2 regions of the Arthrobacter sp. YAF17 genome follow, and region 1 is predicted to be linked to the other one. Evidence: predicted binding sites of a transcription regulator. Region 1 holds the regulator's gene; the other holds the start of a gene.
The links. Region 1 encodes LexA, which represses DNA repair genes until DNA is damaged. Its sites were predicted from a motif close to TCGAACANNTGTTCGA; they were not measured.
Positions count from the first base shown of each region.

Region 2: the regulator LexA is predicted to act here: its motif matches at 1,999-2,014, upstream of ruvA (Holliday junction branch migration protein RuvA).

Region 1 covers NZ_JBFRDB010000009.1:50,861-58,058, forward strand. Annotated here, with positions in the region: gene hisB (imidazoleglycerol-phosphate dehydratase HisB) at 1-509, opposite strand, end outside; gene AB4Y67_RS09015 (histidinol-phosphate transaminase) at 575-1,693, opposite strand; gene AB4Y67_RS09020 (LysM peptidoglycan-binding domain-containing protein) at 1,834-2,286, opposite strand; gene lexA (transcriptional repressor LexA) at 2,628-3,377, shown strand; gene AB4Y67_RS09030 (ATP-dependent DNA helicase) at 3,586-5,757, opposite strand; gene hflX (GTPase HflX) at 5,750-7,198, opposite strand, start outside.
Region 2 covers NZ_JBFRDB010000001.1:542,278-545,557, reverse strand. Annotated here, with positions in the region: gene pdxT (pyridoxal 5'-phosphate synthase glutaminase subunit PdxT) at 1-618, shown strand, start outside; gene AB4Y67_RS02545 (YebC/PmpR family DNA-binding transcriptional regulator) at 622-1,377, shown strand; gene ruvC (crossover junction endodeoxyribonuclease RuvC) at 1,374-1,961, shown strand; gene ruvA (Holliday junction branch migration protein RuvA) at 2,067-2,714, shown strand; gene ruvB (Holliday junction branch migration DNA helicase RuvB) at 2,707-3,280, shown strand, end outside.

The DNA of each region.
Region 1 (7,198 bases):
CCGGCGGTGACGTTCATGTGCAGGCAGATGCCGGCGTGCAGGGTGATCGCCTCGAAGACGTGGCGGGTGAGGGAACCGGTGAAGTGTCCGCCGATCAGGTGGTACTCCTGGCCTGCCGGTTCTCCGCCGTGCACGAGGTACGGGCGGCCGGAGACATCGACGACGGCGTGCGCGAGGGCTTCGTCGAGGGGCACTGTGGCTTCGCCGAAGCGGCGGATCCCGGCCTTGTTTCCGAGGGCGGTGCGCAGGACCTCGCCGAAGGTGATCGCAACGTCCTCGACCGTGTGGTGGACGTCGATGTGTGTGTCGCCGGTGGCCTTGACCGTCATGTCGATCAGGGAGTGCTTGCTCAGCGCCGTCAGCATGTGGTCGTAGAACGGGACCGAGGTGCTGATGTCCGAGACGCCGGTGCCGTCCAGGTTGATCTCGACCAGCACCGATGACTCGCTGGTGGTCCGTTCCATGCGTGCGGTCCGGCCCTCGGCAGCGGTTGTTCCGGTGGTGCTCATGTGGGTGTCCTTTGGATGACGACGGTGCCCGGCGAACAGGGCAGGGTGGATGTCCTGGGTTAAGTCTAGGCGCGCTGCACTGCGCGGCCGGCCAGGATCCGCTCGAGGGCTTCGAGGAAGGCTGTGGTTTCCGTCTCAGTCCCGGCGGTGACACGAAGGTGCCCGGGAATGCCGACGTCGCGGATGAGCACCCCGGCATCCAGCAGTTCCTGCCAGACCTCGTGCGGGTTGTCCAGACCGCCGAAGAAGACATAGTTCGAGTCGGAGGCGGCAGGCTTGAGGCCCATCCGCTGCAGTTCGGCCACGATCCTGTCGCGCTGCCGCTTGATGTCCTCGACGTCGGCCATCAGCGCGACCCGGTGGTGCAGGGCGGCCAGGGCTGTCGCCTGGGTGATGGCCGAGAGGTGGTACGGGAGCCGGACCAGGCGCAGGGCGTCGGTGACCTCCGGGGCTGCCGCCATGTAGCCGACACGGGCTCCGGCCAGGGCGAAGGCCTTGCTCATGGTGCGCGAAACGATCAGCCGTTCCCGGCCGGGCAGCAGCGTCAGCGCGCTGGGCGTGCCGTTGTGGGCGAACTCGTGGTAGGCCTCATCGACGATAACGATGGTCTGGCTGGCCTCGCCGGCCTCGTAGACAGCCTCGACGACGTCCAGGCCAAGCCCGGTGCCGGTGGGGTTGTTCGGGGAGCAGAGGAACACGATGTTCGGCTGGAGTTCGCGGACCTGCCGGGCGGCCGACTCGGCACTGAGCCCGTAGTCATCGGCGCGGATCCCGGCGATGTACCCGGTGTCCGTGCCGGAAGCCAGCAGCGGGTACATGGAGTATGTGGGAGGGAAACCAAGGGCGGTGCGGCCGGGACCGCCGAAGGCCTGGAGGATCTGCTGGAGAACCTCGTTGGAGCCGTTCGCGGCCCAGATGTTGTCCGCGGCCAGTCCGTGCCCGAGGTATTCGGCCAGCGCCTCCCGCAGTTCCGTGAATTCGCGGTCCGGATAGCGGTTCAGTCCGGCGGCGGCAATGGTGACGGCGTCGGAGATGGCCGCGAGGACGTCGGCCGGGACGCCGTGGGTGTTCTCGTTGACGTTGAGCAGGATGGGGACGTCCAGCTGCGGTGCCCCGTAGGGGGTCAGGCCCCGCAGGTTGGTCCGGAGGGGAAGTCGGTTCAGGCGCTCTAACTGGTCAGTCACTTGTCCAGTTTAAGTGAGTTCGCGGCGGGCCCGGAAACTGTGACGCTTTGCGGGGCTGTCGGCGCCCTGCGGAACGCCTCGAGACCCTCAAGCGACGGGACCCCTGAGCTATCTGGATGGAGCTGCCTGGCCGGAACGAACTAGTTGGACGGAATGAAGAGCGCCTGGCCCGGCACGACGCGGGCGGCCTCGAGGTTGTTCAGCTGGATGATGTCGGCGACGACGTCGCGGGGATCGCGCTCGGGCGCCACTGCCTCGGCGATGGCCCACAAGGATTCGCCGGGCTGCACCGTTACCGAGACTGTGGGTGTCAACGACAGCTCGGCGGCAGAGTCCGCCGCCTTTGCCGGGGCGTTGAGGAATCCGCTGAAGGAGAGAACCAGTGCGGCCAGCAGGATGAGCGGCACCCCAATGAAGACGAAGCGCCCCCGCCGGGTGAGCTTAAGCGGCGCCTGCTTTGCCTGTTCGGCACGACCGCTGGGGCCGGACTGGCCGGGCTGACCTGTGCCGCTGCCGGTGCCGGTGCCGGGCCGGCCATAGTCGCCGAATGAGTCGCGGCCGAAAGTGTCGTGAAACGCGCTTGATGCTGACATGAACTGAGCCCTCCTGGACCATACTGTGCCGCCCGGCGTACTCCACGTACCCGCCGCCAACCGGCCTGACCTTCGAACAAAGAGACGAATAACCTGTTCCAACCGAACTGCGCCAAACTAGAACACATATTCGAATCTTGCTAGTTCTGTTTTAGCACTTATTGACGAACATTGTCGAGACTCGCTAGAACAAATGTTTGAAAAAGCTGTGTGGCTGGCCTACGTTTGAGTCAAAGAACAACCACTTCTGCAGTTGATCAGCAGGGTCTGACATTTCAGGCCGGAAGTTCCCGGCAGCTGCAGCCACAGCGGCCGGGCGGAACGGAAAGGCGTTGGCGAACATGGCAGCACAAGCCACTGGCGGCAGGGCCACCCAGCGGAGCCCGCAGGCAGCCCGGCCACCCAAGAGCCTTACCGTCCGGCAAAAGAAGATTCTGGAGACCATCCAGCGCTCCGTGACGGACAACGGGTACCCGCCGTCCATGCGCGAAATCGGCGACACGGTGGGCCTCGCGAGCCTTTCCAGCGTGACCCACCAGCTTTCGCAGCTCGAGAAGCTCGGCTACTTGCGGCGTGATCCCAAGCGCCCTCGGGCCATGGAAGTGCTGATGCCGTTGACCCTCGATGAGGGAACCGCGAAAATTTCAGGCGTCGAGAAGTCCAGCGGCCTGCGCAGTGTCGGCGGCTTGTCTGTTTCGGAGCTGGCCAGTGCCACGGATACCGCCATGGTGCCGTTGGTGGGCCGGATCGCCGCGGGCGGACCGATCCTGGCCGACCAGGTGGTTGAGGACGTTATGCCCCTGCCCCGCCAGCTGGTGGGCCACGGCGAGCTCTTTATGCTCAAGGTCGCCGGTGACTCGATGATCGATGCGGCCATCTGCGACGGTGACTGGGTGGTGGTGCGCAGGCAGGGCGATGCTGTCAATGGTGACATTGTGGCCGCCCTGCTGGATGACGAGGCAACAGTGAAGACCTTCCGCCAGCGTGACGGCCACACCTGGCTGCTGCCGCAGAATACCCAGTACGAGCCCATCCTCGGCGATCATGCCGTCATTATGGGCAAAGTCGTCTCGGTGCTGCGCTCCCTCTAGGACTGAACCTCCCGGCAGCTCAGAGCTGCCCAGTCCCTGCGAACACGGCCCCGCCGGCGTTGACCAGTTCACGCCGGACGGGGCCTTTCGCGTTCCTCCCGGTTACTGGCACCCCGGCGGCGGCAGGGTCCCGGAAAATCCGCGGACGCCGCGGGGACCCGCATCCCGGCCCGGTCACATGTCCCGGCAGGGTCCCAACCCGGCGGGGCTACGTGGCGGGCTGCCCTGATTCCTTCGCGAGCCGCTCCAGAGCCGCGACGGCGATGGCGGGGTCCGTGGTGGGCCAGAACGGCGGCAGGGCGGCGCGGAGGAATCCCCCGTAGCGTTCGGTGGACAGCCGCGAGTCCAGCACAGCCACCACACCCTTGTCCGTCGTCGTGCGGATCAGTCGGCCCGCGCCCTGGGCCAGACGGATGGCAGCGTGGGTCGCGGAAACACTCATGAAGCCGTTGCCGCCGGCCTGGGCCACGGCCCGGGACCGCGCCGTCATCAGGGGATCGTCGGGCCGCGGGAACGGGATCCGGTCGATCACTACGAGGCGGCAGGAGGTCCCCGGCACGTCGACGCCCTGCCACAGGGACATGGTGCCGAAGAGGCAGGTGTCCGGCTCGTCGGCGAACTGCTTCACCAGCGCCGTCATGGTGGAATCCCCCTGGCAGAGGATGCTCATGTCCAGCCGTGGCCGCAAGGCCTCGGCAGCGTCCTCGGCGGCGCGCCGCGACGAGAAAAGGCACAGCGCCCCGCCGCCGGAGGCCCGGATCAGCTTCTCGAGTTCGTCGAGCGCTTCCGGGGACGTGCCGCGGCCGGGCTTGGGCAGATGCTTGGCAACGTACAGGATGCCCTGCTTGGGGTATTCGAACGGAGAGCCGACGTCGACGCCGGTCCAGCTCGGGGCGCCTGGACCCACCAGGCCCAGGCCGCCGGCAGCAGGTTCGAAAGCGGACCCGATCGCCAGGGTGGCCGAGGTGAGGATGACCGTGTGGTCCGCGAACAGGCCCTCGCGGAGCCGCCCGGCAACGCTGAGCGGGGCGATATTGACCAGCGCCGGGGCGGACTCGTCGGGCTGGGAGTAGCCCTGCTGCGGGTCGAAGGTGCTGTTGCGGGAAAACCAGACCACTTCGCGGTTCTCGCGTGCTGCCAGCAGCCGTTCACAGAGTTCCAGGATCACCATGAGCCGGGAGCGCGCGAGCTGGCGGCCGCCGTCGGCCGTGTTCGCGCTGTCCCCCTTGGAATCCGAGAGCGCGGCGCGGCAGGCGTCCCGCAACTGGTCCACGCAGTCCAGCTGTTCGCTGTTGAGGCCGTTGGGCATAAGCCCGCTGGGGACGCCCTCAATGGCAAGTTCGAGGTTGGATGCGGCGTTGTTCAGCGCGTCCACGGTGATGCCGGCGTGCTTCCGTGCCCCGGACGCGGCGGCGTGCACCATGGCCACAGAAAGCTGGCCGGACACGGCGCCGGTCACGCGGTCCTGGAGCTCGTGGGCTTCATCGACCACCACGACGTCGTATTCCGGCAGCACGGCGAGGCCTTCGAAGGCGCTGACGGCCAGCATCGCGTGGTTGGTGACCACGACGTCGGCGTCCGCGGCGTTTTGCCGGGCCAGTTCGCTGAAGCATTCGGCTGCCAGGGGGCATTTCTGCGCGCCGAGGCACTCCATGGAGGTGACGGAGACCTGCCGCCAGGCGCGGTCCGTGACGCCGGGCAGGAGTTCGTCGCGGTCCCCTGTCACGGTGTCCTCGGCCCACTCGCGCAGCCGGACGACCTCCTTGCCGAGCTGGGAGGACGGACCGCCCATGGCCGCGGCGAAGTGCGGCACGGAGGTGTCCTCGCCGAGCGAGAAGAGCTGGCCCTCCGACGGTTCTTCGGAGGGGAAGCCGCCTTCGAGCTTGTGGCGGCACACGTAGTTGGACCGGCCCTTGACGAGGGCGACTTTGACGGGCCGGTCGAGCGCCGGGGTGATGGTCTTCAGCAGCCGGGGCAGGTCACGGCCCACGATCTGGGTCTGCAGTGCCAGCGTGGCCGTGGAGACCAGCGTGGGCTTGTCGCTGACGAGCGAATGGGCGATCAGGGGGATCAGGTAGGCGAGTGACTTGCCGGTGCCGGTGCCGGCCTGGACCAGCAGGTGGTCGCCGCTGTCAATCGCCTGCGCCACCTGCCGGGCCATTTCGTGCTGGCCGTCGCGGCTCTGGCCGCCCATCCCGGACACGGCCCGGTCGAGGAGTTCGATAACGAACTCCCCGCCGGTCCTGCCGCCCGAACGTGCCGGACGTTCTCCGGCGTCCGTTCCTGCAGCCCCGGTTCCTGCAGCCCCGGTTCCTGCGTCGTCCTCCCCCGCCGGGTCGCCCGTGCCTGTGTCCGCCCCGGTCACCGCTGCCTCAGTCATTGCTGATGAACGAATCCAGTTCAGCGGCCAGTCCCTCGCGCACCATTACGACGGCGCGGGTTCCCGCTTCCTCGTGGTCGAGGCTGAGGATCTCGGCGTCGGCTTCGTGCAGCTTGCTGATCAGGTCCCCGCGGTTGTAGGGGATGAGCAGCTCCAGCTTCACGCTGGGCCGCGGAATGCCTTCACTGATGGCCTTGAGTAGCTCCGGGATGCCTTCGCCGGTGCGCGCCGACACCACCACGTGGCGCGGTTCGCGCTGCTTCAGCCGCTCGATCACGAAGGGATCCGCGGCGTCGGCCTTGTTCAGGACGATGATTTCGGGCACCTTGCGGGCGTCGACTTCGCTGAACACCTTGCGGACGGCAGCGATCTGGCCTTCCGGATCCGGGTGCGAGACGTCCACGACGTGCAGGATCAGGTCCGAATCGGCAACCTCCTCCAGGGTGGAGCGGAACGCCTCCACAAGCTGGGTCGGCAGCGACCGGACGAACCCCACGGTGTCGGCAAGGGTGTAGCCCAGCCCGTCTGAGGTTTCGGCCTTGCGGACCGTCGGGTCCAGGGTGGCGAACAGGGCGTTCTCCACCAGGACACCGGCGTCGGTCAGCCGGTTCAGGAGCGAGGACTTACCGGCGTTGGTGTACCCGGCGATCGCCACGGACGGCACGGAATTACGACGGCGGTTGGCGCGCTTGGTCTCCCGGGCCGGCTTCATTGCGGCGATTTCACGCCGAAGCTTGGCCATCCGGGTGCGGATCCGGCGGCGGTCCAGTTCGATCTTGGTTTCACCCGGACCGCGCGAACCCATACCCGCACCGGCACCGCCCACCTGGCCACCGGCCTGGCGGGACATCGAGTCACCCCAGCCGCGCAGGCGCGGGAGCAGGTATTCGAGCTGGGCCAGTTCCACCTGGGCCTTGCCCTCGCGGCTCTTGGCGTGCTGGGCAAAGATGTCCAGGATCAGGGCCGTGCGGTCGATGACCTTGACCTTGACGATGTCTTCCAGGCTGCGGCGCTGGGACGGCGCCAGTTCGGCGTCGACGACGACGGTGTCCGCGCCCGTGGACATCACGATGTCCTTGAGTTCCTGCGCCTTGCCGGAGCCGAGGAAGGTGCCCGGATCGGGCTTCTGGCGGCGCTGGACGATACCGTCCAGGACCTCCGAACCGGCGGTCTCGGCCAGCGCGGCGAGTTCCCGGAGGGAGTTCTCGGCGTCGGCAAGGGTCCCTTCCGTCCAAAGGCCGGCCAGCACGACGCGCTCGAGCCGCAGCTGCCGGTATTCGACTTCGGTGACGTCTTCGAGCTCGGTGGACAACCCGGCGGTGCGGCGCAGGGCGTGCCGTTCCGCGAGGTCCTGCTGGTCGCCGTCGTAGGTGCTGTGCTCCTCGTCCAGCCGGGAGATCGCCTGCGCTTTGCCGAGCACCGAAGCGGGATCACCGGCGGC
Region 2 (3,280 bases), on a different contig from region 1:
GAACACCTCCACGCGGTGGAAGCCGCCGGTGCCACGGGCATCGGCGTCCGCCGGCCGGCTGAACTCGACGGCCTCGACGGACTCATCATTCCCGGCGGCGAATCGACCACCATCGACAAGCTGTCCCGGGCCTTCGGGCTCCGCGACCCGCTGCGCGAACGCATCCAGGCCGGACTGCCGGTCTACGGCTCCTGCGCCGGGATGATCCTCCTCGCGGATGAGATCACCGACCCCGCGAAGGACCTCGCCGGCAACCCGCAGCAGACGTTCGGCGGCCTCGACATCACGGTGCGCCGGAACGCCTTCGGCCGGCAACGCGAATCCTTCGAGACGGACCTGGACTTCARGGGCCTCGGCTTCAGCGCCACCGACAACGGCGTGGCCCCTGTCCATGCGGTCTTCATCCGCGGACCATGGGTGGAACGCGTCGGCGACGGCGTGGAGGTCCTCGCCGAAGTGGAGCCCTCCAAGGCGTCCCACCCCGAGGCGCTGGCCGGGACGGCTAGAATTGTTGCTGTGCGTTCCGGCAAGCTGCTGGCCACCTCCTTCCACCCGGAAGTGACGGGGGAGAAGCGCGTGCACGAATTGTTTATCCGAATGATCAGAGGAGAAGCGTAAAGCATGTCAGGCCACTCCAAATGGGCGACGACCAAGCACAAAAAGGCCATCCTCGATAGCCGCCGGGCCAAGTCGTTCGCCAAGCTGATCAAGAACATCGAAGTCGCCGCACGCATGGGCGGTCCGGACCTTGCCGGCAACCCGAGCCTGGAACTCGCCGTCACGAAGGCCAAGAAGACCTCGGTCCCCGCTGACAACATCGACCGCGCGATCAAGCGCGGCGCCGGCCTCACCGGCGAAGTCGTGGACTACACCGAGATCATGTACGAATGCCGCGGCCCGCAGGGCTCGGCGCTGCTGATCGAATGCCTGACGGACAACAAGAACCGGGCAGCCTCCGAAGTACGCCTCGCGATCTCCCGTAACGGCGGCACCATCGCCGATCCCGGTTCGGTCAGCTACCTCTTCTCCCGCAAGGGCGTTGTCTCGCTGCCGAAGAACGGACTGAGCGAGGACGACGTCCTGATGGCAGTGCTCGACGCCGGCGCCGAGGAAGTCAAGGACAACGGCGACAGCTTCGAGATCCACTCCGAGCCGACCGACCTGCAGGCCATCCGCGATGCGCTCAAGGAAGCCGGCATGGAGTACGACACCGACGAGGCCGAATTTGTTCCCTCCATGCAGGTGCCGCTGGACCTCGACGCCGCCAAGAAGTTCATGAAGCTCGTCGACGCGCTCGAAGAGCTCGACGACGTGCAGAACGTCTACAGCAACGCCGACCTCAGCGACGAAGTGCAGGCCGCACTGGAAGCGGAGTGACCCTTCGCGTCCTCGGCGTCGATCCGGGCCTCACCCGCTGCGGGATCGGCGTCGTGGACGTCGAGAAGAACCGCCGCGCCACCATGGTGGCGTTCGGCGTCGTCGGTAGCTCACCGGAGGAAAGCCTGGATCAGCGCCTGCTGGTCATCGCCACCTCCATCGACGAGTGGCTGGACAAGTACGAACCGCACGTCCTCGCCGTCGAACGCGTCTTCTCGCAGCTCAACGTCAGCACCGTGATGGGCGTCGCCCAGGCCTCCGGCGTCGTGATCGCAGCCGCGGCCCGCCGCGGCATCCCGGTGGCACTGCACACCCCCTCGGAAGTCAAAGCCGCCGTCACCGGCAGCGGAACCTCCAACAAGGACGCCGTCACCAAGCTGGTCACCAAGATCCTCCGGCTCGACGCGCCGCCGAAACCGGCCGACGCCGCCGACGCCCTGGCGCTGGCCATCACCCATGCGTGGCGGGCCGGCGGCGGGACTACCACTAAGGGCTCGGTCGCGACCGGACCGGGCAGCCAGTCGCTGACGCCGGCCCAACGGGCCTGGGCGGACGCCGAGGCCAAAGCGCGCCGGGCGCGCTGAATGTCCGGCAGATCCGCCGCGGAGCTTGGTAGGGTATTCGTAGATATGTTCGGATAACCGGGTCCTCCCGGTTCTATTTTCAGCTGAATTTTCAGGAGCCCGGCTTTGATCAGTTTTCTCCGCGGAACCGTAGCGCACGTCGGCCTGTCCTCCGCCGTGATCGACCTCAACGGCGCCGGCATGAGCGTGAACGCCACCCCACAGACCCTCGGCCGGCTCCGCGTCGGCGACGAGGGGAAGCTTTTCACCTCCCTGATCGTGCGCGAGGACTCCCTCACCCTGTTTGGTTTCGGCAGCGACGACGAACGCGAGGTCTTCGACGTCCTGCTCAGCGTCAGCGGCGTCGGCCCCCGGCTCGCGTTGGCGGTCCTGGCCGTGCACGAGCCGGAAGCGATCCGCGTCGCAGCACACTCCGGGGACGGTAAAGCATTCACCAAGGTCCCCGGCATTGGCCCCAAGGTCGCCGGGCGGATCGTGCTGGAACTGGCCGGCAAGCTGGTGCCGCACGGCACCGCCGCGGGGACCACGGCTCCGGCCGCATCCGCCGAAGCAATCTGGAAGCCGCAGGTCGTCGCGGCCATGACGAGCCTTGGCTGGTCCGAGAAGGACGCCACCTCCAGCATCGACAAGTCCCTGGCGGATTCACCCGAACTGGCCGAGAACGGCAACGTCGCCGAGATCCTGCGGGCCACCCTCCGCTGGCTGGGCCAGGACGGCGCCCGCGCGGGGAACAGGATAGGCGCCCGTGGCTGAGCCGTCCCTGGTGGGCGGGGGAGAGGTACCGGAGGAGCGGGTCATCGAGGCCGCGCTCCGGCCCAAGAACCTGCACGACTTCGTGGGCCAGCACCGGGTCCGCAAACAGCTTTCCCTTGTCCTGGAGGCCTCCCGGATGCGCGGCCGCAGCGCCGACCACGTTCTGCTCTCCGGGCCGCCCGGGCTGGGCAAGACGACGCTGTCCATGATCATTGCCGCCGAAATGAACGCCCCCCTGCGGATCAGCAGCGGTCCCGCCATCCAGCACGCAGGGGATCTGGCCGCCATCCTTTCCTCCCTCTCCGAAGGCGAAGTCCTCTTCCTCGATGAGATCCACCGGATGTCCCGGCCGGCCGAGGAAATGCTCTACATGGCGATGGAAGACTTCCGGGTTGACATTGTTGTGGGCAAGGGCGCCGGCGCAACAGCCATCCCGCTGGAACTTCCGCCGTTCACCCTGGTCGGCGCCACGACCCGTGCCGGTCTGCTGCCCGGGCCGCTCCGGGACCGCTTCGGCTTCACCGGCCACCTCGAGTTCTACTCCGTGTCCGAACTGGAACTCGTGC